4 regions of the Lysinibacillus sp. VIII_CA genome follow, and region 4 is predicted to be linked to each of the others. Evidence: riboswitches for the same ligand, from Rfam matches in the RefSeq annotation. Region 4 holds a riboswitch; each other region holds the start of a gene.

Region 1 (7,798 bases), on a different contig from region 4:
AATTTGATGTAGGAGTTGTAGCAGAGGTGGGACGTGAACGTGAAATCGTCTATGACAATGCTGTTCATGTGACAACACCAGAAAAAATGCTTTTGCCTTTATATAAAAAGGGTTCCCTTAGCCCAATGACAACATCTCTAGCCTTAAAAGTTTATGACCGTTTAGCAGGTGTCAAAAAACAGGAACGTAGAACAATGCTAAATGCGCAAGAAACCTTAGCATTAGAACCTTTACTCAATCAAGAAGGACTTGTCGGTGGAGGCTATTATGTTGAATATCGTACCGATGATGCGCGTCTTACGATTGAAGTATTAAAAAAGGCTGTTGAATATGGGGCACTTTGTCTTAATTATGCGGAGATGAAGGAATTTATCTACGACAAGAAAAAGCTAATTGGAATTAAAGTAGAAGATCATTTAACAGGACGCATTTTGAATGTACACGCCGCACAAATTGTTAATGCTACAGGTCCGTGGGTAGATGATGTACGTCAAAGGGATAAAGTAGCTGATAATAAGCAATTACGGTTGACGAAGGGTGTTCATATTGTCCTAAATCAAAAAGATTTTCCATTAAAGCAAGCAGTTTATTTCGATATTGCTGATGGACGTATGGCATTTGCTATTCCGCGTGATGGTAAAACCTATGTAGGTACAACGGATACTGTCTTCGAGGGCAATCCAGTACATCCTGTTGCAACACAGCAAGATGTGGACTATTTAATAGAGGCGGCAAAGAAAGTATTTCCTACAGCCAATATTACGAGAGCTACTATTGAATCATCGTGGGCAGGCGTTCGTCCATTGATTTATGAAAAAGGAAAGAATCCTTCAGAAATTTCAAGAAAAGATGAAATTTGGACGGCTCCGAGTGGTTTAATGACGATAGCAGGTGGCAAGTTAACAGGCTACCGACAAATGGCAGAATCGATTGTAGATAAAATTGTAAAAATCCGTCGTTATAAGCATGCGAGCGCATCCATAACTCGAGAGTTATCACTGTCAGGAGCAAAGGGGATTAATGCCATCAATTTCCCTGACTATATTGCCTATAAAGCTCGAGAAGGTGTTCAGTATGGTTTAAATTACGATGAAGCTAAGCAACTTGTTCAAAAATATGGCACGAATGTGGATGCTTTATTTGATCGCGTAAAATACTTACATGAGCATGGTAGTACAATGCCACTTACTTTACATGCGATGCTATTATATGGCTTAGAAGCTGAAATGGTCTATACGCCAAGTGACTTCTTTATTCGCCGTACTGGTATGCTGTATTTTGACATTGAAGCAGTCAAGCTTTATAAGCAACAAGTGCTTCAAGTGATGCAACAACACTTGAATTATACGGAGGAGCAACGAAATGCTTATATGGCTGAATTAGACCAAGCCATCTTGGATGCCACTATTTTCGTGAAAGAAGGGGAGTAAGCGATGGAGCGTTATATTCAAATGTCTGATGGCCATTTTGTATTCACACGAACATTAGAATCTAAAAAGCCTTGTATTGGACATATCCATATATTACATGGCATGGCGGAGCATAGTGGTCGATATTTAAAATTTGCTTACACTCTTCAAAAAGCCGGCTATGTAGTGACGATGCACGATCATCGTGGACATGGTGAAACAGCTGCTTATAATGGAACTTTAGGCTTTTTTGCTGAAAATAACGGCTTTGAACGTGTTGTAGAAGATGCACATGAAGTAATGACTCAATTACATGCACCATTTGTCGACAAACCGTTCATTATTTTTGGTCATAGTATGGGCTCATTCATTACGAGACGCTATATCCAACGGTATGGGGAACAGGTAGACAATGTTGTGCTCTGTGGAACGGGTAATGTTACAGCTTTACACGCAATTGGTAATATCGTGTCCAAGGCTTTAGCCAAAGGTCTTGGTAAAGAGACAGAAAGCAGGCTTCTCAATCAATTAAGTTTTGGTAGTTTTAATAAGCAGTTTCCAAATCCGAAGACTGCCTATGATTGGTTATGCTCTGTACAGGTAGAAGTTCAAAAGTATATAGATGATCCATACTGTGGCTTTATTCCAACCAATCAATTTTTTGTAGATTTGACAACAGGCTTTTCAACCTTGAATCGCAAAAAAGAGATTGCCAAAGTAAGAAAGGATCTTCCAATACTTTTGATAAGCGGCAGTAAAGACCCTGTCGGTGAACAGGGACTAGGAGTGTACGCAGTGGCAGAACAATTAGCAACTGCTGGTGTGGAGGATGTCACTGTTTATTTATTTGAAGATAAAAGACATGAAATTTTAAATGAAGACAATCAAGAAGCAGTCTTTCAAGTATTATTACGGTGGTTAGAAAAATATGATAGAAAATAAATTACAGCAGGCTGAGGTCGTAGCAATTGTGGGACCAACTGCTTCTGGAAAAACAGCGTTAAGTATTGAACTTGCCAAAAAGTATAATGGAGAAATCATTAATGGTGACTCAATGCAAGTTTATAAAGGGCTAGATATAGGTACGGCGAAAATTACGGAAGAAGAGATGGAGGGAGTTCCTCATCATTTACTAAGTTTTCTGGAGCCGACAGCATCATTTTCAGTGGCCGACTATCAAAAGCTAGTAAGAGAGAAAATTGCAGACATACAAGCTCGTCATAAGCTACCGATTATCGTAGGTGGGTCAGGCTTATATGTACAATCTGTTCTGTTTGATTTCCAATTTACTGATGAAAAAGTGGATGAGGCAGCACGTCAAGCCTATTATGATGAATTAGCGAAGCTTGGTCCCGAGGCAATGCACGATAAATTAAAACAACTAGACCCTCAAACTGCAGAAGCCATTCATCCAAATAATACACGTCGTGTCATTCGCGCATTAGAGATGCTAGAATTAAGCGGTGTATCGAAGGCAGCTGAAGCTCAAAATCGAGGCGAGGTACCTCTCTATAATCACTTGATTTTAGGGCTAGGTCAAAATATGTCACGAGAGGTGCTTTATGACCGTATTAACCGCCGTGTCGATTTGATGATGGAGAATGGTCTTTTAGAAGAGGTCCAAGGGCTATGGCAACAAAATATCCGGGGTGTGCAGTCTATACAAGCCATTGGTTATAAGGAATTATATGATTATTTAGATGGCAAATGTTCACTAGAAGGCGCCATAGACAGCTTAAAACAAAATTCTCGTCGCTATGCGAAAAGGCAACTTACTTATTTCCGCAATAAAATGGATGTCCATTTTGTGATGACAGGTGAACAATTATAAAATTAAAGAAAAATTTCTAAAAATTACTAATTGATAAATTGGTAGAACGTGCTACTATAGGAATGAAGAGGTAGAAAGTTAGTAGGGAGGCTATTTGATGAAATCAATCAACTTGCAAGATACGTTCTTGAACCAACTACGTAAAAACAGTGTTTTTGTAACTGTATTTCTATTAAACGGATTTCAGTTAAAAGGGACTGTGAAATCATATGATAATTTTACAGTTCTATTATTGGATGCTGATAATAAGCAGCACCTGATTTACAAGCACGCTATTTCTACATTCGTTCCAGCAAAACCAATAGAATTTTTAGAGACAGAAGCATAAAAAGATTGTTAAACAGTTAGTGTACTCCACACTGGCTGTTTTTTTTGCTTCAGGCTATAATGATAAAGGAAATAGATATTTGGAGGACGAGTTTGATGAAATCAATGGAAACAACACAATTATTAGAACTATTAGATGCAAATGAAGACCTATATATTATTGATGTTCGTGAAGAGGATGAAGTAGCACACGGCATGATTCCTGGCGCTCAGCATATCGCTCTTGGGACAATCCCAGAACGTCTAGAGGAATTAGATGAAACAAAGCCATATATTATCGTTTGTAAGGCTGGTGGCCGTTCAGCTAATGCTTGTTCTTATTTAGAAGCACAAGGATTTGATGTGACAAACCTAGAAGGTGGCATGTTAGCTTACGATGGCGAATTAGAATTTAAATAATGACATAATGAAAAAAGAAAGAGTGTATACTCTTTCTTTTTTCATGTGCTTATTTTTGGAGTGAGTCCATGATGAGGCTAAAGTTTTTTTCAAAGTTCATGTACGGGTTCACATTTTTTTGCCCCCGAACCTTTGAAGCATAACTGGCAAAATTTAAACCAGCACCGTATATTTGTAAAGCGCCATTCGCCAGGTCTCCCTTTTTTAGAAGCTCAATGCCATCCTGTAAGAAATTTTCACTCTCATCGAAGTGACATTCCGCCATGTATTTATCTCCACTATAATATAATTTCAAATTTTCTATAATGACATACGCTGTTCCTTCACTGATGAAAGCATCAACATTCATTAATAACTGATTAATCGGTTTTACTAACTGCGCATATTGACTATCATAGTTTTCACAAGTCTCTGCAATAGCGTTTCTTAATTCTCTTGCGTGCACTCTAACTCCTCCTTAAAGAAAATTTTATCCTTACCTAATGAAGTAATTAGTGATTCATTTTCCCTTTATCTATAAAACATACTCTTTAATTTTCTGAAATATGTTACAATTATATCGGTGAAGGAGGGATTTGTATGTTTCGTTCAATAGCACCCCCAACAATGTCTTTACAGTAGAATCTACTGGTAAGGCATACAATAACAGTTTGCTCATTTTCAATAGATTCTACTGTGTAGGTTAATACTTATACGTAGAAAGTAGGAATTGTAATGAGCGGAAAATTAGCGTTTGTATTATCCATGATTATTTTTGGGGCAGTTGGTGTTTTTGCCAAGTATATACCTTTATCTTCAAGTGAAATCGCTTTTTGGATGAGCTTAATTGGTGCTTGTTTTTTGATAGTGATTTTTATTTATAAAAAGGAAAGCTTTACGAAAAGAAGTATTCTCAAAAATAAGTGGAAATTAGTACTTTCTAGTGTTGCCTTATGTGGGAATTGGATTTTTTTATTTCAGGCTTATAAAGAAACAACAATTGCTAATGCTGCACTTAGTTATTATGTTGCACCAGTACTCGTTATCTGTTTATCTCCAATTATCTTAAAGGAGAAGCTAGTTGGCAGAAAAATGATGTATGTCTGTGTGGCCCTTATCGGACTTTATTTGATTGTCCAAAGTCAAGGCACTGGGGACAGTAAACAATTTATTGGCATTGTCTACGGTCTTATCGCCGCATGCTTTTACACAGCTCTAACATTTACAAATAAATGTATAGGTAACATAAAAGAACCAGGAAATACATTAATTCAACTAGCTTTAGCAGCATTTTTCCTTTGTTTTTATATACTTGGGACAACAGGATTTCAGGTCATGACAATCAGTTTTAAGTCAGTCTTACTATTAATAGTATTAGGTATTGTCCATGCAGGAGTTGGATTTTTATTGTTCTTTTGGGGCATGTCAAAGCTGAAAGGGCAAAGTATAGCCATCCTTAGCTATATAGATCCACTGACATCATTAGTCATTTCAACGATGTTTATTGGAGAAAAAATGACGCTACTACAACTAATAGGAGCGATACTATTATTAGGGTCAACATTGCTAAGTGAGCTAGAAAAAAATAGGTAGCCGAAGAAATGATACAAGTAACGCATTCAAATATTGACAGAAAAAATACTCTGTCGTAGATTAAAAGTAGTTTAATATAAGCTTTAGGTGCCCATTAAGGGAGAATAGGGAATAAAGTGAAAAACTTTAGCGGACCCGCCACTGTAAAAGGGAGTTTAATAGTGAAGACCACTAGCTCATTGCTGGGAAGGTACTATGAAATGTTGAACTTAAGCCAGGAGACCTGCCTATTTGCTTTAAGAATATAGATGATGGAAAAGTCTGTAGTTTATTTGTCATGACAATAAACTACAGGCTTTTATTTTGTCTTCATGAAGAACGAGAGGAGAAATGACAATGCAATTATTACATGACACGATTCAAAACATTCAAGGCGCTGATAAAAATAGTAGGGAGCAAGCAAGAAAACGAATAGATATTCTTTGTAAGCCTCCAGGAAGCTTAGGGAAATTGGAGTCCATTGCTGTGCAACTATCTGGAATTACAGGCCAGTTATATCCGATGATTGATAAAAAGGTGATGATTGTCTGTGCAGCAGATCATGGAGTTTGTGAAGAAGGCGTGACGCCGAATCCTCAAGAGGTTACTTTATTTCAAACATTGAATTTTCCGAAGGGAGGTACAGGTGTTTGTGCAATTGCAAGTGTGACCAATACCAAAGTTGTAACGGTAGATGTTGGAGTTAAGGAGGATATCCCTCTCAATGCGGACGTAATCATCCAAAAGGTGAAATATGGAACAGGTAATATAGCACAGGGCCCTGCTATGTCTAGAGAGGAGGCTATTCAATCCATAGAAGTGGGGATTCGTGTGGCAACAGACGAAATTACAAAAGGGGCCAACCTACTTGGAACAGGTGAGATGGGCATTGGTAATACAACGCCGAGCACAGCAATCTTAGCTGTTTTGACTGGCTATGACCCTATTCAAATAACCGGGTTTGGAGCAGGTGTTGGTCAAGGAGGAATTGCTCATAAAGCAGCGGTCATTGAAAAAGCAATTATGCTTAACCAACCAAATCCTAACGATATCATTGATGTACTAGCTAAAGTTGGAGGGCTAGAGATTGGGGCTATGGCTGGTATTATACTTGCTGCCGCAAGTCACCGAAAACCTGTTGTGATTGATGGTTTTATTTCGACTATTGCTGCGCTTATAGCTTATCAAATTGAACCGAAAGTAAAGGACTTTATCATAGCTTCTCATGCTTCGGAGGAACCCGGAGCTAAAATAGCCGCTGAATTGTTGGGAGTGGAACCGATGCTGCATATGAATATGCGGTTAGGAGAAGGTTCAGGTGCAGCCCTAGCCTTTCCTCTATTAGATGCTGCTTGCTCAATGATGAAAAATATGGTGACGCTGGAAGAAGCAACGAATCTTTTGGCTAAATAGTTACTGAAAAACAAATAAGCGCAAATAGTTAAAGAGCTATTTGCGCTTATTCGTTTTTTTTTATCAATGATAGACTCTATGCCCGATTCAACCTTCGCAAAGGTAAACGCCATTTCATCATATAGGAAAGAATACGTAATGCTGTAATTACCGCAAATAAAATATAAAGGAAGATATCTCCTGTAAAAACTTCAAATCCAATAACAAGCCCTGCGAGAGCAGCCCACACACCATAGACTTCGTCACGAAGTACAAGTGGTTTTCGTCTAGCTAATAAATCACGCACGATACCACCACCCGACCCTGTTAAGACCGCAGCTACGATGACAGCACTAATCGGCATATCCAGCTTTACGGCGTAGAGTGCGCCTTGAATAGCAAATGCTGATAAACCAATCGCATCTGTAAAATTACCCCAACGATGCCAATGTTGAATCAAATGATGTGGAAAAATAAAAAATATGGTAATTGCAGCAAGCGCAATTTGAAACATCATATCCTGTCCCCATAATGTCGTGACAGGTAGACCGATAAGTAAATTTCGAATAGCCCCTCCACCAAAAGCAGTGACAATACCGAGTATATAAACACCGAATAAATCGTATTCCTCTTCCATTGCAATAATTGCCCCAGAAATAGCAAAGGCAATTGTACCGATCATACTAAAAACTTCCCAAGCCATCCCTTTCACCCCTTCTATCAATAAATGAACCTCATTCCTAAAGTTGAAAGATCCTGTAAGTAACAAAATCTATGAATTTAATAGCCAAAATTAAACATTAAATACGCTTCTTGAAATAAGTCCGCACATTAGCTTAGCGTAAATTTCACTCAGAAACAATAGGCAAGTTTTACAGGGACCTATACA
Region 2 (7,798 bases), on a different contig from region 4:
CAAATGGATGAGAGGCATCTACGACCAATTGAAAGCCTTGTTCCATTATAATAGTCGCCATTTCTTCCGCTGTTAGTCTCCCTATTAAGGAAGGCAAGCCAACGTCAGCAAGACTAGAGGCTGCCGATTCCGTCACAACAGTGGCAGTTACAGCATGACCTGTACTTTGCAATTCAAGGCCCAGATTTCTTGCATCACTCGTCCCTGCTAACATGAAAATCATTTAACGGGCTCCTTTTCATGATGATGATGGTCATGGTCATGGTCGTGGTGGTGGTCATGTCCATGATCGTGATCATGATGGTGATGATGATGGTCATGTCCATGATCGTGATCATGATGGTGATGATGATGTGCATGTCCATGAATAGCAGCGTAAGCACGATAATCTTCAAGATCTTGCATACCTGTAGATGTACCATTCATCGCTTGCTCAATACGCTCTAATAAAACATTTTGTAAACGTTCGTGGTAGCCAAAGTAGTTGGCAATTTGAATTTCACATGCAGGAAATTGCTCATTGAATTTCTCACACATAACATGCATACGCTCCATTAAAATACCAGTGAATAAAAAGTAAGGAAGCATGATTATTTTCTTAGCACCTAGTTTGACGCAGCGTTCAATGCCTTCTTCAACACGTGGGTCCGTTACACCCATAAAGGCACTTTCTACGTATTTAACAGGTAGTTTTTCCCATAGCAATCGTGTGATTTTATAAAAGTCCCCATTTGCATAAGGATCACTGCCACCTCGAGCAATTAATAAAACGGCTGTATCTTCCTGTTCTTGTTCTGTATTAAATCCAATTTCAACTAAACGATCTTGTAATATCGCAAATATTTCTTCATGAATGCCAATTGTTTGACCATATGTGAATGTGATATTCGGATAATGCTCACGGGCATGCTCGATTTCTGCCGGGATATGTAGCTTGGAATGACCTGCATGAAGTAATATAATCGGGATTACATGTACCTCTGTAGCACCCTTTTTCACACAATTTGTAATACCTTCTTCAATGTTAGGAGAAGCAAATTCTAGGAAACATGTTTCTACTAGATATTGTTCATCAATGCGAGATGTCATTTGCTCGATAAATGTACGTACCTCATCATTTCCTGCTGCTAAACGGCTACCATGGCCAACAAATAATATAGCTTTCATCTCTTTTCTCCTCACTAGTCGCCGCACGGAGCTGGCTCTATTTTTATTTTGGAAGACATATCTTGATACGTAAAATGCAATATCTTTTTCACACGCTTGAAGTATTTAAATAAGCGTTCGTTTGGATGCGCATTGGCTTTATATTCTTCAATAATAGCTGTAATTAAAGGAATCAATTGTTCAGGCTCCAAGCCTTCTACAACAGGCTGTGCTGCATGAGCCGTACGTCCGACTGGTTTCGCTCCAATAAAGACATCAAATTTACTTTTACGATAGACAATCCCAATATCGTCAAATACTGCTCGATAACAAGCCATCCCACAGCCATTAAAGCCAATATTTAATGTTTTCGGTAAAGACAGACCACCAAGCTTTTCTTGAATTTCCTCCGCATATGGTATGGAATCTGCTTTTTCACCGTAGCAAAAATCGCAAGCCTTCAACGACAATACATCACCAATTGGTGCTAATAAAAAGCCTACTTGCTGTAATTTTTCAGTGATGCGTTCAGGCGTAGTTGTAGGTATTTTTAAATGGATTTGATGATCTGGTGTGTATTCCATCGATCCATCTTCGCCTACGACCTCTGCTAACGTCATCATTTGCTGTGGTGTAAAAAATTTATTGGCCACTCCAGGGCTCACTGCTAATTCAAAAATGGATTCTATTTTTTGTTGTACAAGCTTTGGAGTAACCTTGATAGCATTTGTTCCCTTTACCATTGCAAGTGCCGCTGTAGCCATTTCAAGTGCCGTTTTTTTCGGCTTTGGCATAACGGCTACACTGGGTTTATTCATTCGCCCTGCATTGGGGTCTGCCGCAAAGTCATTGCGTGCTGTTCCTGTCTCTTGATTCATCGCCCATGGCTCATTTTCTTCCCGTAAACGTTGATGTGGACGTAATGGCTGCTTTTCCTCGCCAAGTGTATATTTACGTTGGTAGCCACGTGGCGTAATCATTTTATTATCATAGAAAAACGTAGATGAGTTTCCGATAATGACGGTTGTCAGCATACCGATATCATGTTCCAACATGTCTGCCAATGTGGTCATCGTCACTTCTTGACGTTCTCGATAGGCACTTTTCACAAGCCCTACTGGAGTGTCAGGTGAACGATATTCTAAAAGAATTCGCTGTGCTTCGACAATTTGTCTTGTACGGCGACCGCTTTTAGGATTGTATAGAGCAATGACAAAATCGGCCATTGCTGCAGCTTCCACACGCTTCGCAATTAAATTCCACGGAGTGAGGTGGTCACTTAAACTAATGGTACAAGCATCATGCATAATCGGTGCACCAAGTAAACTAGCACATGAATTGATAGCTGAAATACCCGGGACAATCTCGACTTCAATACCAGTTGCCTCTGTCCAGCCTAGCTCAATTAAAACTTCATACACTAATCCCGCCATACCATAAACGCCCGCATCTCCACTCGAAATGACCGAAACTATACTTCCTGCCTCTGCTTGACGAACTGCCTCCTGAGCACGGGACACTTCTTCTGTCATGCCTGTACTGACAATAGATTTTGCACTCACTAAATCTTGAATCAGCTCAACATAGGTTTTATAGCCTATGATCATATCACTTTGTTGTAAAGCCTCTACTGCACGTGTCGTAATATGCTTAAAGTCTCCAGGTCCAAAGCCTACTACGAAAATTTTCCCTTTTTGCGCCATGTTTTTACCCCTCTTTCACCTTTTCAATCCCTTTAATGGCTGTCGTTTGCGCTGTTCGCTGCAATGTCCCTTCCCGAAGTGTATAAACATGATCGTTATGTAAGGATTCATGATGCAAATCCTGTACAAGTGTTCTAGCATGCTCCGTTGATGGTACACGGTACCAATTCCCCTGGGGGTAAGCAATAACCACACAAGCATCCTTACATCGTCCATTACAGCGTGTTCTTGTCGTATGTATTTCTTTATCTAGTGCGTTTCGCTGTATTTCGTCCCGTATAGCTTGGGTAATTTCTTCTCCATCCTTGTTCATACAGCTACTGCCATTGCAAATAAAGAGATGTGTTTTCATCCCCTCTAAATTCCACGTTGTCATTTTATGTCTCCCCTCTTTTGCTTTTGGAAAAAGAAAAACCTTTACTCTCCCGAAGAGTAAAGGTTTGTAGAAGCCAAATAAAAACGAATAGACTGAAAGACAGATCCTCGCTTTTGCTTCAACTTCTCCCTCCGAAAAGTTTGCATGCACAATCTGATAAGCAGGTTTCCTGACTTAAGCTTCATTTTACTGTCGCACCTTCCCTAGTTTGCACAGGTGGCATTGCGATTTCATCAGCTATTACAGTAGCGGGGGCTGTATTGGACTTTCACCAATTTCCCTATTATCTCGAGTTTTTCGAGCACTTATCGACGTTTTATATGAAATTTTTAATTGTATATTTAATAGAAAACTGTCTTAATCATATCTTATTATTTTAAAATTTCAATATTTCTTTAAAAATTCATGACAAATTTATCAATTTTATCAGAGAGTTTTTGGTTATTTAAAATTGGTGTTGTTCCCTTTTATTCTCAAAATCCTCAGTAATCAGAATTTTCGACATTGATAGTCTATTTCAAAATTTTTATAAAAAAGTATAGCATATTTATGGAAATTCGTGGTACACTTTGTCGTGAAATCTCACAACTTACTATTTTTGGTGTAAAATGCTCGTCATTTTACTTAAAAGGGAAGCCGGTTCAAGTCCGGCGCGGTCCCGCCACTGTAATAGGGAGCTTTATAGAAAATGTCACTGTCCAATGGATGGGAAGACCTATAAAGTGTTGAACTAGAGCCAGGAGACCTGCCGAAAATATGTGATCGTTTCATCCTACGAGGATAGGTGTGCGGCTTAGCAGATGAGAATGTTATTTGCTTTTTTAGCTATGCACTTTTCCAACAACGGAAAAGTGCTTTTTTTATTACGCACGCTACATTCTAAAAATCTATTTATAGTTTGGAGGAAGAAAATTGAAGCTGTCTTGGTGGAAACTTAGTTATTTTGTATTGGCTTTTTTAATGGTGCCAAAACGTGCCTTCGCCATGCATATCATGGAAGGTTTTTTACCAATCGAATGGGCTATTTTTTGGTGGGTAATCTCCGTCCCATTTATTATTTTAGGATTGCGCTCTATTCGTAAAACAATCGAAGAAAACCCAGAAACAAAAATGATTCTGGGACTGTCTGGTGCGTTTGCCTTTGTTCTATCAGCCTTAAAAATCCCTTCAGTTACAGGGAGCTGTTCACATCCAACAGGGGTAGGTCTCGGAACAGTCTTATTTGGACCGTTAGCGATGAGTGTCATCGGGACAATTGTTTTATTATTTCAATCTTTACTTTTAGCACATGGTGGAATCACAACATTAGGGGCTAATGCATTTTCGATGGCTATCGTAGGTCCGTTTATCGTCTACTTTGTATTTAAAGGGGCGCAAAAAATGGGGTTATCGTTTTCATTAGCTATTTTCTTTGCGGCTATGCTTGGGGATTTAGGTACATATGTGGTGACTTCTATTCAATTAGCACTTGCTTTCCCATCTGAAGTCGGTGGCTTTATGGCTTCATTTACAAAGTTCGCAAGTATTTTTGCCTTAACACAAATCCCGTTAGCTGTGAGTGAAGGGATATTAACAGTTATTGTCATGAACTTCTTGAAAAAATATAATATTAGCGAATTAAAGTCTTTACGTGTTTTCTCTACAAAGGAGGCGCACTAATATGAAACGAAATTTATTACTATTAGCGATTGTAGTGCTATTGGCCATTATCCCGCTCTTCGTCCAAAAGGGAGCAGAATTTGGCGGAGCTGATGGTGAAGCCGAAGCTGCCATTGGAGAGATTAATGCAGAGTATGAGCCATGGTTTGATAGTTTATGGGAACCGCCCAGTGGTGAAATTGAAAGCTTATTATTCGTGCTACAAGCAGCTATTGGTGCTGGTTTTATCGGCTACTTTATCGGCTATATGCGTGGCAAGCATAAAGAAGGTTAAGAATGATGTTACTCATTGATAAGTATGCGTATCTCAATAAGCTAGCGTACGTTCATCCTCTAGAAAAAATGATATTTTCATTAGGACTACTTTTATTCACGCTTATTATGAGAGAGGAACGACTTTCACTCATTACATTTTTTGTAATGAGTGCTTTTATCATTTGGGGTGCGAAAATCCCACTAAAATACTATGCGAAGCTATTATTACTACCAGGATTTTTCTTATTCACAAGTCTCATCTCCATCCTAATTTCGATAGCGCCAGCAACGCATGTATTACCAGCCCATATGGGATCATTTACGTATATGAGCTGGACAATTTTTATTGGGAGAGCCAGTATCGCTACCGCACAGCAGCTATTCTTTATCGTACTCGGCAGTATAAGCTGCTTATATTTTTTAATTTTAACAACATCTGTACAAGAGATTTGTTATGTGCTTCGCCAATGGAGGCTCCCTCCTTTATTAGTTGAGTTAGTAGAACTCACCTATCGTTTTATTTTTATTTTTTTCGAAAGCATGCAAAAAATTCATTTAGCCCAGCAAGCCCGCCTTGGCCATCATTCACCCATGCAATGGTTACGTTCGATGTCTATGCTGATTGCAGCGTTGTTTATTGAAATGTTTCAGCGTAGTCGAGAGCTTAACAATGCCATGCAGGCACGTGGCGGTGAAACGGTTTATTGGCACGAAACGGCCGTCTATAATAAAAAAAACTGGCTCGGCATGATGGCTATTTTTTTATTCCTTATCGTATATGGAGGATACTTCTCATGACAGCATATTATTTTCAACTGACTAATTTGTCTTATGCCTATGCAGATGGAACAAAGGCTTTGACAGATATTTCACTAGACATTCCAAAAGGGAAAAAAATCGCTATACTCGGTCATAATGGAGCAGGAAAATCCACTTTATTTCAACATCTTAATGGCATTTTGAAACCGACAGCCGGAACCATTTCATTTAATGGGAACGAACTTCAATATAGTAGAAAAGCATTAAAAGCACTTCGCCAACAGGTGGGAATTGTCTTTCAAGATGCTGATAATCAGCTTTTTTCAGGAACCGTTAAGCAAGATATAGCCTATGGTCCATTGAATTTAGGATGGTCTACGGAAAAAATTGAAGAAAAAATAGCCTGGGCTGTGGCACAAACTGAAGTAACAGAGCTACTTGATAAACCGATTCACTTCTTAAGTGTAGGACAGAAAAAACGTGTGGCAATGGCAGGTGTATTAGCGATGGAACCGGCTGTCCTTTTATTAGATGAACCAACGGCTGGTCTTGATAGCTATTATGCTTCTCAGATTTTTCAGTACTTAGCCAAATTAGAAGACTGTGAACGAACGATTATCGCTGCTACTCACGACATTTCCCTTGCCTATGAATGGGCGGATCACATCATCGTCATGGAGGCAGGAAACATTATTTATCATGGTGATCCTATCGCCCTGTTCTATGAAGAAGAATTGCTAAAACGGGCACATCTTGAACGACCATGGGTCTTTGAAATGACCATGGCTCTACAAAAAAAGAAATTATGGCAAGAAAATATTTCAGTTCCTCGCTCTAAGCATGACTTATTACAATTGATCGAACAGCTACCCGTTCAGGTTTAATAAGCATTATTAATAATAAAATAACGGACAGCTCATCCCTTTACTGTTCGATTTTTCAAATTGCGAAGAAAAATTTTCCTCATTTACGAAACTTTTCTATCGCTTATCCGTATTAGTATAGTCGAGACCTATTATAGAACATCAAGGAGAGATACAATTGAAAAGTTGGTTTAAAAAATCAGTCGCTGTCGCAGCATCCGCTGCGCTAATGGTTCCTGTGGCTTCAGCTTTTGCAGAGGAGGCACCACATCAAACAGCGAAGAACGTATTAGCAAGCAATTCACAACATGCAGGTAAGAATCTTAAAACTGAAGACAAATGGATGAGTAAGGATACGATTATTATCAAGCATTCCGGCCTTGATAAAAGCGTACATAAAAAAATTGGCTCCAAGGTCATCCGCTCTATTCCTTCATTAGGCTATGATGTGATTCAACTTAACAAAGGTGTATCCATTGAAAAAGCCGTCTCTTACTATTTAAAGCAGCAAGGGATTACAAGTGTATCCCCTAGTTATGTCTATCATTCTTTCAACAAAGAGGCTGACCCAAAGATAAAAGATATGTATCATCTAAGCCTTTTGCAAATGGATCAGGCATTAGCATTAGCTGGGGAAAATGACGTAACAGTAGCTGTCATCGATTCGGGTGTTGATTTTAAACATCCCGACCTAAAATCTCAAGTACTCACACCTTATAATGCAGCTGCTCCGGCAAATACATCTTATCCAGGTGACCATGGGACACATGTTGCTGGGATTATTGCCGCAGCCAAAGACAATGGTATTGGTGGACATGGAATTAATCCACAAGCGAAGCTACTACCTATTGATGTCTTTAACGGAAAAGAAGGAGCAAATGATTTTATCATTGCACAAGGTATTCTGTACGCCATTGAGCAAGGTGTGGACGTCATTAATATGAGTCTTGGAGGCTATGGTGAATCCCCACTTATGCAGGATGCTGTTCAAAAAGCTATTGATAGTGGAATTACGATTGTTGCAGCCGCTGGAAATG
Region 3 (7,798 bases), on a different contig from region 4:
TGATAATGGGGACAATTGTCCTCATTATCGTGAGCTTCCTCTCTTTTTTCATGATGCATGCCGCTCCTGGTAATCCCGCAGCAGCTTATTATGGAGGCAATGCCCAAACATTATCGACCGCAGAGAAGGAACGTATTGAACAAGCCTTTGGACTCGATCAACCTGTTCTCTTACAGTATGGACGGTGGTTAGGTGAAGCACTACAAGGTAATTTGGGATATTCAGCTAAAGAAGGAAGACCTGTTTTGACGATTTTACTTGAGCGGTTACCCAACACACTACAGCTCGTTGTTCTGACGTTATTTCTAGTAACGATTGCCTCTATTTGGCTAGGCTTACAGGCTGGCATGAGGGAGGGCTCATTACTCGACCGCGGACTTTCCATCTTTAGTATTGCAAGCTCAGCCATACCACCATTTTGGCTAGGCATAGTAATCATCATGGTCTTTTCCATAACATTAGGGTGGTTTCCATCTTCAGGAATGAATGATGTGCGGGGCGATGGAGGGTTCATGGATCGTTTATATCATATGGCACTCCCGCTTATAGTCCTCGTGATGTCGCATGTGGGCATCTTTGCCCGTTTTTTGCAGGATAGTGTGAAAGTAGAGAATCATAGCTACTATGTTCAAGTAGCACGCGCGAATGGAGTACCAGAACGTGAAATTCGAAGGATGATTTTACGAAATGCTGTCATTCCTTATATCAATTATGTTGGGGTGACCATCCCATCATTTTTCGGAGGCTCCATTGTGGTCGAAACATTATTTGGTTGGTCAGGCTTAGGACAGCTTTTGGTAAAATCCGTCATGCTCAAAGATTTCCCCGTTTTGATGGGGGCTATTTTAATCATAGGCGTGGTCGTGGTCATCTGTTTATTCGTCATTGACATACTGATGATTGGTTTGAACCCTCGATTAAGAAGAGGGGGCTTTGTATGAGAAAACAGCGATATCCGATTTTTTGGCTTGTGCTTTTAGCTCTTATTTTTACAACGACTATTTTTTCTTCATTATTAGCTCCTTTTGAGCCTAATGTAATGGATATGAATCAAATTTATCAAGCACCTAATGCCACACATTTATTAGGGACTGACCAGTTGGGTAGAGATGTCCTTTCTCGCTTATTGGTGGGGGGGAAGGTGACGCTATTTATTGCCATTGTATCGGTCGTCCTATCTAGCATAATTGGTATCATATATGGGGGCATAAGTGGTTATTTTGGTGGTGCCATTGATGCAGTAATGATGCGTATTCTCGAAGCCTTTTTAACAATTCCTTCATTGGTCATCGTGCTAGCTCTACAGGCAATGATGCAGGGCAGTATGTGGCGTATGGCGATGGTGATGGGTATCACGGGATGGTTTGTGACAGCTCGTATCGTCCGCTCAGAGTTTATCCGATTAAAGGAAAAAGAGTTTGTGCAGATGGCGAAAATGTTCCGCACACCGTTGTGGAAAATTCTCTTTGGCCATTTATTACGTAATTGTATGCCTGCGATATTTGTGGTAACCATTTTTAATTTTGCTGGGGCTATTTTTACCGAAGTTTCCTTAAGCTTTTTAGGAATTGGTGTCCCACCAGCTACTCCATCATGGGGAACAATGCTGTACACAGCGCAAAATGATTTACTTGTGGGGGCTTGGTGGATGGGTCTTTTCCCTGGACTGTTAATCTTTATAACGATTTTATGTGTGCAAGTTATTGGAGGTACTTTCAAACAAGGAGGGAACCGAACGCATGTTTAAAGTTGACAATTTGGCTGTTCAATTAGACGGCAAATCCCTTATTCAAGGCTTGACTTTTACTGTACCTAAAGGTCAAATTACCGCTATCATTGGCGAGAGTGGCAGCGGCAAAAGTACGACCCTTTCAGCTCTGCTTGGGATGCTACCAGCACGAGCAACTATGGAGGGTTCCATTGTATTTAATGAAAGAAATGTCATGACAATGTCAGAACAGGAGCGTGTGAAGCTACGCAAAAAGCACTTTTTTACCATTTTTCAGGATGCAATGAATAGTTTTTCACCCACCCAAAAAATAAAGCATCAACTCTATAGGTTGACCGCTTCGAGACTAGGGCAAAAGGAAGAGGAGTTTTTAGATAAAATCACAGCCATTTTAAAGGAGTTAAACCTACCTAAGGATGTGTTAAATCGCTATCCATTTGAGCTTTCAGGTGGCATGCTACAACGCTGCATGCTTGCCTGCGCCTTCTATCATGAACCAGACGTTTTGATGGCGGATGAACCAACCTCTGCTCTAGATATGCTCCATCAACAAGAATTTATCAAATTGCTAAAAAATCTCCATGCCCGCTTAGGGACGACGATACTATTGATTACGCATGATTTAGGAGTTGCTAAGATGGCTGATTCTATTCTGGTGATGAAAAATGGCGAAATAGTAGAAAGTGGGAGAATGTCTGAAATTTTTAAGGAGCCCAAGCATCCATATACGAAGCAGCTTGTCGCTCATCATTTTTAGGAGGCGGTTGATATTGTTGCTTCATGTAAATCATGTTAGTAAAAGCTATCGAGCAGGACAGCAAGTATTACAGAATATAAACCTAACCGTGGGAAAAGGTGAAATCGTAGGACTCGTAGGAGAAAGCGGCAGTGGGAAAAGTACTTTAGCCAAAGTGATAATGCAGCTAGAAAAGCCTGAAAAAGGGGCGGTGTTTTTTGAAAATCAATTGATGACGAAGCAAAATCGCTCGCATTTTTATGAGAACTGCCAAATCATTTTTCAAAATGCTACGGCTGCCTTAAATCCCGTATGGACCGTCAAGGAATTGTTACGTGAGCCTCTAATGGCAGCACATAAGTCTTTGACTGATCGCGAACTACAGATAATGCTAGAAAAAGTGATGCTCCCAACCGATATATTAGAAGCCCTGCCATCTGAGCTAAGTGGAGGGGAGCGACAACGGGTTAATTTACTAAGGTCGATTTTAGTCGAACCCCAACTATTAGTTTGTGATGAAATTGTTTCGAGTTTAGATCGCTTGATTCAACGAGAAATGATAGATTTACTAATAACTTTAAAAAAAGAAAAAAACATGGCCATTTTATTTATATCGCACGACTTAAAGGCGGTTTCTTATTTGTGTGATCGTATTTATGTCATGAAGTCGGGTAAAATTGTCGATGTGAGCCATAAAGGCGAAGGTGGCTTTGCTTTTACAGACCGATATGCGCAAATGCTGTTTCAAGCCGTAGTATGATTAATCCAAAAACACTTTCCTTATTTGAATGGAAAGTGTTTTTTATTCTTGCAGCAATGATCTAAGTGGGGCAATCAAATCTTCAGAGATGCTATAAATCGTATGGGTATCCTTCACGTTCATCAACGTTCCCTTTTGACCCATTTCCCCTACCCAAAGATGGAAGCCATATTGGTTTCCATCCATATCCACTACTTGTACATCATATGGAGGGGTAGCCATATTAACAATTCCCTTATTTCTCACAGCAGTAGTAATGACTTCATGGAACATTTCAAGAGACTCTTCATCCTCATATTCTTAGATAAAATCAGTATTCACAGTGTCAAATCCTTCGCCGTTAGAAATGCTGACCTTCGCCATTTTTCCACTGCTAGCTCTTTATCCGTACAGCCTAAAACAACTGTAGCTAGGAGGGACATGATAATAAATAGAAATGCTCGCAATGAACCCCCTCCTTACAGAAAAAATAATACCAAAACTTGGAGTCGTAGCCCGGTTCTCTTCATAATATATTAAACAAACAAAAGCTGAAAGGGGATAAAGCATGGGCTTATTTGATGGATTAATCGGCAATGCAAGCGAGGTGAATTTTGAAAAATTACAGGAGGAGGTCAAAGATTTATTAATTCCAAACGAAACCATCAAAAATGCCTATAAAATTATTAGAGACATATTTATTTTTACGAATAAACGATTAATCCTCATTGATAAGCAAGGAGTTACTGGTAAGAAAACGGAATACCATTCGATCCCCTATAAAAATATTATTCATTTTTCAGTAGAAACGGCTGGTACATTTGATTTAGACGCAGAGCTAAAAATATGGGTATCAGGCAGTTCGCTACCTATCCAAAAAAGCTTCAATAAGGCGACCAATATTTATAAAGTGCAAAGTGTTTTAGCGCAGTATGTTTTAGTCTCGTAATAATGAAATAAAGCCACAATCACGAATCACATACAAAGCCCGCATAGATGCGAGGCTTTTTTGGCTGTGCTTAGAAAGGGGGAATAGGGATGGGGAAATTACTATGTGAGGGGTGTTGCTGTCGCCCCGTTCCAATTAGGGAGCAAGCGCACAGAGCTTAGAAATTAGCAAAGAAACGCTGACTGGTTCTACCTTACGCATAACCTTTTATATTGTAAAATAATAGATATATTTCAATAATATTGATAGAATTCAATGGATGGAACTGTTTTTTGAAGAAGTGTGATTCGTAACATTAGATTGTTGGGGGGTGAGGGAAATGGTTGAAAAAATTGAAATGAATAATAAATCTATCATTTCATTAACGCTTGGTATTCTTTCTATCATCGTACCATTTATTGGATTAGTTCTTGGGATTTTCGGAGTAGTTTTATCAAGAATGGCAACAAAGGAAATTGCTAAAAGAAATGAAAATGGCAGAGGTTTGGCAATTTCTGGTTTAATTTGTAGCGTGATCGGGATTATCATTCAAACCTTTGCAGTATTGTCTATTATCCTTTTTTATTCAATTACTGGTGTTTAGCTTAGTATTTGACCTTAGAAAATACCGTTTTAAGTTGGACGGGAAGAGGAAAAGTGGAAATGGCCATGAGTCAGGATACCAGCCTGTTACGAATACACACCATAAACCTCTTTTTTTGTGTTGAAAATGCATGACCTTCCCAAGCCCCCTGTTTTTAAGATTTTGCTCAAAGCTTTTTTCTTTTTGAAGAATAATAGTTATACACATTACTATTTGTAAAGATGGTGAAACGATGGAACAGATGCTAAAGGAAATAATGTCTCCAAGTCATCAATATAAAGTTCAAATTATAAAACGGAGAGATGGTCTTTTTACAACAGACGTATATATGTGGCAAGAAGACTGCGGATATGAATTTTGGAGTCCTATTAAAAAAGGATTGAGTTTGATTGAGACTGAGGAAGTAGCCGTAACAGTAGCCATTGAACAATTAAGACAATACTCTGGTGAAGTTATTACTCTTTAGTTACATCACTCAACGCTGTCAGATGTAGCGAGAATCGTTGAATCGCGTAGTTGTGCGTATAGGTTTGTCTAAGGTGCGTTTATAGGTTGTTTATGTTAGTATTTCAAAATGATGCAAGTGTCTTATCCCGATTTAACTTGCGGTTTTGCGTTAAAAAAATGAGCGCAGGAATCCCCTGCGCTCGTAACTTATTTTATCAAATATTACATAACTAATAACCTAAATTAAAAGTGTCGTAAATCCTTTTTTAAAAGCCGTTAATCATTCGCTAAAATTTATTCTCATGCGAGTATATACGCCGAAAAATAGATGAAGGTGATACGGATGTTAAAAAGAAGATATTCGGTAAAGGACGTATTAGGAGAAAACATTAACTAGTTTCGCTGATTTAATATGTGAAAAAGACGACCATTTTGCTGATTCGTTGGAAAAGACCAGAACGTATAGCGGTAAAGAAATCGAAGCTATTCAGTATTATGCTGCGTAGAAAATTCGAGGGGATTTCGAAAGAGATGACCCACATGAAGCTGAGGAAGTATCATACCATGAAAGTAAATAGGAAGACATGTTGTCAGAATTTCAGAGTTTGTAAGATTAAGTGAAGAAATGGTTTGGAAAATATTGTGATATTTGACTTTAGAAATCCACTACTTTACAATTGATTTTAGTAATCTAATAGGAATGTGGAGCACACCCGATTCCTATGACAATTGAATAGCGTGTAGTAATAGGTGTAAATTGCGTGCAATTTGCTTAAAAGGGAAGTCGGTGTGAATCCGACACTGTCCCGCAACTGTAAATGTGAGCGACTTTTCAGCAACCACTGTCAAATGATGGGAAGGGGAAAAGTGGCGATGACCATGAGTCAGGATACCTGCCTGTTATGAGTACACACCATAAACCTACGAGGAATAGGAGGTGGCATGTTGACAAAACAGAATGCTCTGTTCGTCACAGTACGTCAAACGCCCAAAGTTCATGAAAGGGTTCATTTTCGAACTCCTTCACATTTACTTAGGGTTTGTTTGGCATTGTGTGATGAATCACATTAAAGCGAAGGATTTCCTCAAACATAGAAGGAAGTCCTTTTTGTTTTGAAAATATGTACGCAAAGGGGATGCACATAGGATGAATATTCATGCAACGATAACACAGGAAACGCCTTTTGTAGATATGACCATTTGTAAGCAGCCAAGGACAGAAATTGCTAAAAAAGCGAAAACAAGAATGGTGGTTGAATCACTGATTGACCAATTATTAGCAACGAAGCTGATTCGCAACAACCGCTTTTTTGAGCGAATTTTATATAATAAAGACATTATTTGGATAAGAAATGGTGAGGTAGAAGGCCATCTTTTTGCTCTGGCAACGTTAACGGATCAACTGAAAACGAAGACGAATAGCTTTATGATGTATATGCCGACGAACCCTATTATATATGAGGTGAACGGGGAACCTTATCACTTAATTACACGCATTGATTCAACACGAGCAAAGCCTAACCTTGATCGCCTTTCACAAGAGCCCAATCCCGTGTTAAGCGCTGCACGTGTCAATGACTTACTATGCTCGATTGTTATACGTTTTTATGAAACTTATATAAATGATTTAATGGAAATTTCTCATCAGGATCAACTAATCGCATTCGCGCAGCAGGAATATAAACAATTTCTGGATGCGGTTCAGGAATTAAATAGTGATCACTTAAATTGGCATCCACGAGGGAACGGCCATGAGCTATTGTTAACATTAATTGATCAACTACAACTATTAAAAAGTCAGCCTGGTAAAGTTTTAATCGACTTCACTAATACGCAGGGCTATGTGGTGGTTGAACCTGCTTATCAGGTCCATAAGCCCTCAAAGAAAGCTGTCGGTGCGATATGAAAACAAGCCCTCCATGAAGCGGGGGGCTTGTTTTATTTATGCCAGCGTATCATGCTTCATCTGAGGCTATTAGCCTAACACACCGTCCTTGCAAATACTTTACTTGACTTATCCCTGACAGTGCATGGCTGCTTGAGCCTCTTGCCAAGGGACAGTATAGCCTTTGCCTTTAGCGCAAAAAATGCTGGAAGAACTGTATTCAGGGTCCGCATTTTTATCATAGCCTATCTGGGCTATTACTTCTTCTGCATTATGACACACATCATAGCCATCAAATTGGAGGGTAAGTGAGCCTTTCCCATTGGTATAGGCAGCAAAGATTGTGCTATAGCTCATAAAGGTTGCTACAGGTGCACGTCCTGTCAAAACAACGTCAGTTTCGGTGAGGTCTGGGTCGTCGAATGTGCCGGCAGCCTGTTGAATGTCAGTCATCATACGGCCAATAAAATCATTGGAAGCTTTCATTTTAAAGCGATAATATGGCTCAAGCAGGATGTTCTGTGCTTGTTCTAGTCCTTGACGTAGTGCTCGGAAAGTAGCTTCTCGGAAATCACCACCAGAGGTATGCTCATTGTGACCACGCCCCGTTAATAGCGTAAAATGAATATCTGTGACGGCGTAGCCTGTGAGTAAGCCGTGATGATCACGCTCAAACAAGTGCTTCTCAACGAGACGCTGGTTGCCCACTGATAAATCATCGGCATGACAG
Region 4 (7,798 bases):
TAGCAGCCACCATATTAGCTAAAGCCGCTATTGTTTCTGGCTCTTTCCTTGTTTTTAAGCCACAGTCCGGATTAATCCAAAATTGATGTTTGTCTAAAACTTGTAAACTATCTCTCATGATGGCTAACATTTCTCCCTCACTCGGCACACGTGGACTATGAATATCGTATACACCTAATCCAATCCCTTTTGTATAAGGATGCACTTGAAGTGAAGAAATAAGCTCTCCATGGCTTCGTGATGTTTCAATAGAAATCACATCAGCATCTAGCGCACTAATGGGTTCTATGAAATCGTTAAATTCGCAGTAACACATATGTGTATGAATTTGTGTTGTATCTTTTACACTCGAGGTAGCAAGTTTGAAGGCATTGATTGCCCAGTCTAGGTAAGCCCCCCAATTTTCTTTACGAAGAGGTAGCCCTTCTCTTAGTGCTGGCTCATCCACTTGAATAATGGAGATACCTGCCGTTTCTAGTGCTTTCACTTCCTTACAAAGTGCTAAAGCAATTTGATAGGCCACATCTTTCCGAGAAATATCATCACGTACAAAGGACCAATTTAAAATGGTCACTGGCCCTGTCAGCATCCCTTTGACAAAGCGCTTCGTTAAGCTTTGGGCATACGCTGACTCTTTCACGGTAATGGATGAAGTCCATTCAACATCTCCATAAATAATCGGAGGCTTCACACAGCGAGAACCATACGAAACCACCCATGCTTTTTCAGTAAAGGCAAAGCCCGTCAGTTTTTCACCGAAATACTCGACCATGTCTGTCCGTTCAAATTCTCCATGAACCAGTACATCTATATCCATATCCTCCTGCAAGTGAATCCAGCGCTTTGTTTCCAGTTCAATAAATGCTTCATAGTCTGTATTCGATATTTGTTTCTTTCGCCAAGCATTCCGATTTCTCTTCACCTCATCAGATTGAGGAAAGCTACCGATTGTTGTTGTAGGGAATAGTGGTAAGGCTAACGCCTGCTGCTGTAATTTTTGACGTTGACTAAAATCACTATGTCGCTCAAAATCCTTTGTGGAGACGGATTGAACGGCTTGCTGGATCATCTTATTTTGACGAATCGGATGATTTTTTAGTGCTTCAATGGCTTTCATACTTTCTGAGAAATTATGACGTCGAGTTCCGTTTTGACCCTTTCTATATTTAGTTAGCTCAGTAATCTCTTCGATTTTTTCATCGGCAAACGCCAGTGCTTGTTTGAGAACAGGGTCCAACTTCTTTTCAAATGAAGTAGATATTGGTACATGTTGCAGGTTACTTGAAGGTTGAATCCACAATTCCTTAGCATCACTTAGTTTTTCAATTGCTTGAATCATGGCATTCGCTTCCGCTAGGTTTGAACGCCATATATCACGACCATTGACCACCCCAATGGCTAAAACTTTATCTGGAGGGAAACCATATTGTCGAAGTGACTCCATATTCCCTTTATAGCCATGTACAAAATCTAAGCCAAATCCTTGTACAGGCAGTGTAATTAATGTTTCATAGGAGCATAATGCTTCAAAGTATGTTTGTAGCATTAGTTTTGCTGCTGGAACTGTCATCATCAATTGAGCATAGATTTCTTGAACTAGCTTCAGTTCTGCTGAGTCAAGTGTCGTCACTAAAGAAGGCTCCTCTATTTGAATCCATTCGGCACCTGCATCTACTAATTCTTGAATAATCTGGGCATAGAGAGGTATTAAGGCTAATAAGTATTCGACCTGCGTTAATTTATTGTAGCCCTTAGTGAGCTTATAAAATGTATAGGGGCCAATAAGTGTCGGCTTCGCCATAATACCGAACGCTTCCTTTGCCTCTAAAAAGTCGGCTAATACCTTATTTTCTGTTAGCTGCAACGGTTGTCCTTCATACTCAGGAACAATGTAGTGATAGTTGGTATTAAACCATTTGGTCATTTCACTAGCTACTGCTGAATGATTTCCTCTCGCTACACTGTAGTAGGTATGTAAATCTACCCTTCCACCTTGCCAGTTAAAGCGCTTCGGTACTAAGCCGAACATTAAGGCAGTATCCAACATTCTATCGTACAATGTGAAATCTCCTACTGTCACCACATCTATGCCGAGTTGTAGCTGCTTTTCAATTCTTGATAAACGAATACTTTTTAGTGTAGCCTGAAAATCCTCTTCCGTTAGTTCTTGACGCCAAAATGCTTCTAATGCCTTCTTCCATTCGCGATCATCTCCGATATATGGGTAGCCAATGAGTGTACTAGTATAAGTCATCTTTCATCTCCCTTTCATCAAAAAAATTACTTCTAGCTTGCTCTACAAATTTGGTTATCCACATGCTAGTTTCGTTGCCCTATATGAAAACCAGTGGGATTCACTTTGCAATATTAGCATGATAAAAAGCCATTCTCCTTTTTGGAAAATGGCTGCATAGTAAAATTATTAATACAAAAACAATACGAAAAAAAAGAACTTCCGTATACATCATCTGTTTTTGCACAGTGCCTATTGGTCACTATTCACCACCTATTTCCACGTAGGTATTTGGTGTGTACTAGAAATTGGCAGGTCTCCTGGCTTCTCATCAACACGTCTCACAGCCTTCCCAGTTTCCCAGTGGCATTTGTGATTTGCTCCGAATTACAGTTGCGGGACAGCGTCGGATTTGCACCGACTTCCCTTTTAAGCCAAACTTTCATCTGGCACCATTTCTTACACTATATTCAGTTATACCCCTACTATACCATATATTTCAGAATAGTAGAAATTGTTTTTATATAAAAATTTATCTATTTACTTTGTTTTTAATTGTCAACAACTTGACCCTTACCCTTAGTGATAATGCCTTAATGATGTTTGTTGGCTTTAAGACTACTATTTCTTCTATTCGCTACCCCAAAAAATCAGATAACTAACAATGTAAAGCAGCAAAGAATTTTTCTAGACTTTTACACAATCAGGAAGTCTTAGTAAAAGTTGTTTACAAACAACTTAAAAAATGATATACTTACAAAGTAAAAAATTCTTAAGGAGGTCGAATGAAATGTTCGTTATCGCTAAATTAATGTCATTGGTAGTTACAACTTCAGTAAAAATGAAAATCACACATTCGACCAGATCGGAATGGATCGCTTAAGTTTTTTGTAATTAAGTATACCCATACCGCAGGGAGAAGTGTGCCCCTGCGGTATTTTTGTGTCTTTTTTCACCGTAGAGGAGTCTCTCTGCGGTTTTTTTCATTCCTCATGGTAATTTAAGGAGGTGATAATAAATGATGTTAAACATTTTTGCTCTTACGATAACTATTACAAAACGTGAGATTTCTATTGAAAAAGCACTTCAACATGAAAATGCGAAAAAAATCTTTGAAGAGAACAGAAGAAAAGTAGAAAATTATATTCGTATTCGTCAATATTAATGTTGTAATTTCAAAAAACAGGAAAGGTGGGAATAGAAATGATTTATATGATCAAAAGACGATATGCAGTTTTATGGCTGGAGAAAGACACAACCACCAGATGAAGTAATATTTTATAATCCCTGTAAAGCTAACCCGTTCTAATCTAGGACGGGTTGCTTCAGGAGATATTTTGCACTTTTCAAGCGATTTTTTACACATACCACTTGTTGTATTTTAGAAAATACGGCATTACAATGTTCGAAAAATTCTAATTCTACAAAGCGTAATTCCTCGATACTAAAATTGAATGTGGCAATTTAGCCTAATTCAATTATTCTACTCCATTAGCCATCCATGTAACAAAAAACAGCGCTTCTCAGCAAAATCCATGGATTAGGACAACCACTTAATCCTTTAACTGATAGAAAACCTGTTTAATTTTGCCTCAGTGCCAAGTATGGCAGTATTAAGCTCATTTCCTCGGCTATCTTGTCCCCTTCTGAAATAGAGACTGCGTAAAAAATTCTTGCTGTTCACGCGAGCAATCACCTGACTGCGACTTCTCGGCAAATTGCAGCATTGCGCTAAGCAGCTAATCCAATCAGCAATTTCTTGATGTGGAAGTAATTCTTTGTCAATCATTGTATCCACGATATTGACCAACCGCTCATCATCCTCATCACTAAAAATATGTATTCCATTATGGAGCATGCTAGATATAGCGACAAGCACCTCACGTAGCATTGCAACGCTGCTCTCCTCGCACTGCACCAGCTCAACAAAAACATCTGCACCGTGAGACGCGCTGTGAGCCCAGCCTCCTACTGAAAGGTAACCCCGCAGATCCTTCTCCTCCTTGTAATAACGGAGCATGTCTCGCATTAATTGCTCAATTTCTTCTTGAGTTAAAAATGGATTCTGTCTGTGGCGTTGTATAATCAAAGCGATAGGCAAGGCAGAAAACGTCCTTGTAAAAACTGACTGATCCTCCTCACTGCCAATTTTATAGAACAAATGGTTCTCATCCGTCAGAACAGTTAAGAGACTACGCAACTCCTCTTCACTGAACCTATTCTCTTCCTTAATCCACATATAAAACATCGGATAAATCAAGTTATCCCGCAATTCTGGCTGAGGATCACCGATATATTGAAGTAACAAAGGTAAGAAATCTTGATGCTGCTCACCTTCGCCTAACTGATACGCATTCTCCTCAATTCTTTGTAAATCCTCCATAAGTTTAAACCTTATGTCGCTCATTTTCCCATCTCCTTTAACATGAATATAATCTCTTCTATTACAATATCAGGCTCATCATGATGTATATAATGTCCACTACGACTAGCAATCCGGAACTTACTAGACGTTGACAGCCATTGGAATTCTGCTTGTAGACTTTGTTCAATTCCTAATATTTCTTGTGAGGGCCATCCACCTTCATTTTCATTAGTATCGGGTAAACCTCTTGTAATAATTGAGAGAGGGATATCACTTTGGTTTGAATAATCAACGATTTGCTTATAACTCTGTATTTTATCAATTTTCTCACTATTTAACATAGGGTTCTCGAAATATTCCCTATTTCCTGCAAGTAGATTTTCTGGTAGAACCTTTTCATAGGCAAGTTCTTTATATTCCGGTGCAGCGTCAACCAAAACCATACCACAGATGTCCAGCGGATAAAGACTGGTATACAATCTGGCGACCAATCCACCAAAGGAATGGCCTACTAATATATAAGGCTTCTCCACATCAAGCGCTTGTACCAATTCGGAGAGCTCCTCAACAAGATCACAGCAAGTTCGCGTAACAGCTACGTCTTGACTCCTGCCAATACCCGCCCTGTCATAGGACAAGGTTGACGTTTCTTCCGATATTCGATCTTGGACCTTTTTCCATGTTTCATGGCTATCGCCTAACCCGGCAATAAAGATTACGCTGGGTGTATTTTTACGATATTTATTGAACCGTATACGCCTATTATAGAAATTGATTATCTTTTTATGTCGTATCGTCATTTTAATCACCTAATTAAATTATAAGCTTTACATTATTATTTCTACAATATAAAAAAGGTCCGTTTATGCAACTAAGGGGTAATTTTCCAAAGCCCTTCATTGCCGTTAAGTGCTTAGAAAAAGTGGATAGTATTGTTTATAAAAATGGTTATTGGATTCGTTAAATATGTTAGCGCTTATATTCGGGCTGTTCTAAAATAATTGGATTTGGATTGCTAAGTACCCATTGCACTGCTAACTCGCATAGTCTCGCAGGCTCCTTATCTCCATCACCTTTGTAAAGTTCTTTCGCTAAAGTGATAGATTCCTGAAGTGCAGCGGGATGTAATGGTGTACCTAAGCTAATGTAATGGTTCAAACTTTTGAGCATTTTACGAAAATCATTATCCCAGTTGATGCCGCCATTATGTAAAATTTCGTATGAGACTTTACCAGTAATACGAATAACCTCTCCTTGTACAGTTTGGGCATGTCCTTGCGAAGGAATTAGTAAATCCCAAAGTTCATTATGTTGTGCCTGCCAGCCCTTTGTACATACTGTTATTTTAGACTTACCATCATGCGTTTTTCGCTTCTCTACAGGTGAAACATCAAATAGCTCATAAAGACGGGAAAGTGCCTCATCCGTTTCTTTCAAATATTCTTTATTAAAACCTTCTCTATGAAATTCAAAGTCTTTTCCAATTCGCTTAATAGAATTTTTCATTTCCGGCGTTACAGCTATACCTGCGCTCAAAAAAATCTCAGAAATTTCCACTAGATCAACAATATTTATATTTCTGCATACTGCTAAAGCTTTGTCCAAAGGCGTCTCATTCAACATATTTACCGCTCTTATATTTGCTCCTTTAGAAACCAATGTGCGCACCGCATTTGGTTTAAAAAAAGCAGCCGCAGCAAATAAAGGTGTTTCATTTTGATAATCCAAGGCTTCTATATCCGCATCTAACTCAAGAAGCAATTCAATATTCCCCCGCCAATTTATTGCCTGATTATGTAAAGCTGTTCTTTTGTAATTGTCTCTCGCATTTATATTTGCTCCCTGTTCCGCCAGCCAGCGAACCAATTCATCCGGTACATCGAAAAAGCTTAAGGCTGTTGTTTTACTATAACCGCCATATGCATCTAGCTCGCATTTGGTAAATACCGCTTGTAATGCCGCAATATCACCTGCTTCAATTAGTTCACTAAAATTTTTCGGTAACGTTTTTCTCTTCCTCGCCATATGTATTTTCCTCCTCACATTAGATTTTTGAATACAATTCATCACGTCATTTACTAACTATATACCATTCTATATTTTACCATGTTTTAATTTCTTTTTTGGCATGGAGGAGGGATTGGTTGTGTCAACTATCCATAATACTAAAAAAGGCTGTTCAATCACTGAACGTTTTGAACAGCACTCTTCTTATTCACTTTGCCATTTCAGTTTTACATCCTCCTCTAAACAACCGAGTTGATTGAAATGGTTGGCAATAATATTAAAATACATATTTTCATCTGTGTTTATATCGACTTTACGAAGCACATCATTAGCGATATGTGCGGCATCCTTTCCTAATGCAAAGATTGTGTTGAAGGCACGCACACGTATATTTTGGTCTAAATCAAACATAGCAGATAACAGCTCATCAGCCGGTATAGGCTCACTAAAATGAGCATATGGATCTTCATAAGTAGCACAATAAATCCGCTCTCTTGCCTCCTCAAAAGTATCACCTAGTAATACTCCTCCAGCAAAAATCCCATTATCCGATTGCGAAATATTAGCCATATTAATCTCTACAAAATGCGTATCTTTTACAATATAATGTTTATCATCTAGGTTTAGTGCAATAACATAATCATCCCACGTAGCGACTCCTCCTGGTTCAATATAAACTGCAGGACGATACAAGTATTTTGCTGTCACATCTTTGAAGAAAATCGTACATTCAGCATAAGGGCTACCAAAGCTAGATAAAACTCGTAAGGCATATCTACCTTCAAACTTTATTAGTTCGTCATACACGTAATAGCCTTCAAGATCACCCTCTATATGGGCATCATGAAAAACTAATTGGACCATTGACTCGACTGTAAACCCGTTACTCATATCTAATAAAAGCATAAAATTATTTCCTTGTTGCTCAGCATTCAAAATTTCTCCATCGTGCAATGATTGTGAAAAAACAGTTTTTGCAGACGAATGAAAGCTTTCCACAATTGCTTCACGCTCTTCATAAATAGCATTACTCTTAGTTATGAACTGCTCAATTGTCACATTGCACCACTCTTGAAACTCTTTCATTAAAGTATCATTTCCAAATAGAGTTCGTTCAATCATTCCGGATTGAAACTTTTGTGGTAAGACATCTATATACGCAGTTAAATACTCGTATAAATGATCTTCAAATT

Evidence for each region. Region 4 has a riboswitch for cobalamin ahead of metE (5-methyltetrahydropteroyltriglutamate--homocysteine S-methyltransferase). Riboswitches for the same ligand answer to the same signal wherever they lie in the genome.
Region 1: another riboswitch for cobalamin. It lies ahead of cobT (nicotinate-nucleotide--dimethylbenzimidazole phosphoribosyltransferase); the one in region 4 lies ahead of metE (5-methyltetrahydropteroyltriglutamate--homocysteine S-methyltransferase).
Region 2: another riboswitch for cobalamin. It lies ahead of ACP3VS_RS05950 ((2Fe-2S) ferredoxin domain-containing protein); the one in region 4 lies ahead of metE (5-methyltetrahydropteroyltriglutamate--homocysteine S-methyltransferase).
Region 3: another riboswitch for cobalamin. It lies ahead of ACP3VS_RS17730 (hypothetical protein); the one in region 4 lies ahead of metE (5-methyltetrahydropteroyltriglutamate--homocysteine S-methyltransferase).

What each region holds. Positions count from the first base shown of each region.
Region 1 is NZ_JBNFXM010000001.1:147,814-155,611, reverse strand. Features, by position in the region: gene ACP3VS_RS00845 (glycerol-3-phosphate dehydrogenase/oxidase) at 1-1,430, shown strand, start outside; gene ACP3VS_RS00840 (alpha/beta fold hydrolase) at 1,434-2,351, shown strand; gene miaA (tRNA (adenosine(37)-N6)-dimethylallyltransferase MiaA) at 2,338-3,240, shown strand; gene hfq (RNA chaperone Hfq) at 3,338-3,568, shown strand; gene ACP3VS_RS00825 (rhodanese-like domain-containing protein) at 3,664-3,966, shown strand; gene ACP3VS_RS00820 (hypothetical protein) at 4,016-4,411, opposite strand; gene ACP3VS_RS00815 (DMT family transporter) at 4,681-5,538, shown strand; cobalamin riboswitch at 5,607-5,783, shown strand; gene cobT (nicotinate-nucleotide--dimethylbenzimidazole phosphoribosyltransferase) at 5,875-6,930, shown strand; gene ACP3VS_RS00805 (trimeric intracellular cation channel family protein) at 7,007-7,612, opposite strand.
Region 2 is NZ_JBNFXM010000003.1:108,877-116,674, reverse strand. Features, by position in the region: gene cobK (precorrin-6A reductase) at 1-223, opposite strand, end outside; gene ACP3VS_RS05960 (sirohydrochlorin chelatase) at 220-1,167, opposite strand; gene cobJ (precorrin-3B C(17)-methyltransferase) at 1,182-2,849, opposite strand; gene ACP3VS_RS05950 ((2Fe-2S) ferredoxin domain-containing protein) at 2,854-3,225, opposite strand; cobalamin riboswitch at 3,368-3,549, opposite strand; cobalamin riboswitch at 3,808-3,992, shown strand; gene ACP3VS_RS05945 (energy-coupling factor ABC transporter permease) at 4,138-4,884, shown strand; gene ACP3VS_RS05940 (energy-coupling factor ABC transporter substrate-binding protein) at 4,886-5,158, shown strand; gene cbiQ (cobalt ECF transporter T component CbiQ) at 5,161-5,937, shown strand; gene ACP3VS_RS05930 (energy-coupling factor ABC transporter ATP-binding protein) at 5,934-6,782, shown strand; gene ACP3VS_RS05925 (S8 family serine peptidase) at 6,940-7,798, shown strand, end outside.
Region 3 is NZ_JBNFXM010000015.1:86,573-94,370, forward strand. Features, by position in the region: gene ACP3VS_RS17685 (ABC transporter permease) at 1-941, shown strand, start outside; gene ACP3VS_RS17690 (ABC transporter permease) at 938-1,747, shown strand; gene ACP3VS_RS17695 (ATP-binding cassette domain-containing protein) at 1,740-2,486, shown strand; gene ACP3VS_RS17700 (ABC transporter ATP-binding protein) at 2,500-3,225, shown strand; gene ACP3VS_RS17705 (hypothetical protein) at 3,268-3,498, opposite strand; gene ACP3VS_RS17710 (hypothetical protein) at 3,543-3,671, opposite strand; gene ACP3VS_RS17715 (PH domain-containing protein) at 3,773-4,153, shown strand; gene ACP3VS_RS17720 (DUF4190 domain-containing protein) at 4,473-4,736, shown strand; gene ACP3VS_RS17725 (hypothetical protein) at 4,969-5,202, shown strand; cobalamin riboswitch at 5,915-6,098, shown strand; gene ACP3VS_RS17730 (hypothetical protein) at 6,331-7,089, shown strand; gene ACP3VS_RS17735 (elongation factor G) at 7,198-7,798, opposite strand, start outside.
Region 4 is NZ_JBNFXM010000006.1:99,047-106,844, reverse strand. Features, by position in the region: gene metE (5-methyltetrahydropteroyltriglutamate--homocysteine S-methyltransferase) at 1-2,254, opposite strand, end outside; cobalamin riboswitch at 2,527-2,705, opposite strand; gene ACP3VS_RS10740 (YrzI family small protein) at 3,252-3,398, shown strand; gene ACP3VS_RS10735 (DUF2785 domain-containing protein) at 3,795-4,640, opposite strand; gene ACP3VS_RS10730 (alpha/beta fold hydrolase) at 4,637-5,398, opposite strand; gene ACP3VS_RS10725 (ankyrin repeat domain-containing protein) at 5,568-6,623, opposite strand; gene ACP3VS_RS10720 (DUF4085 family protein) at 6,810-7,798, opposite strand, start outside.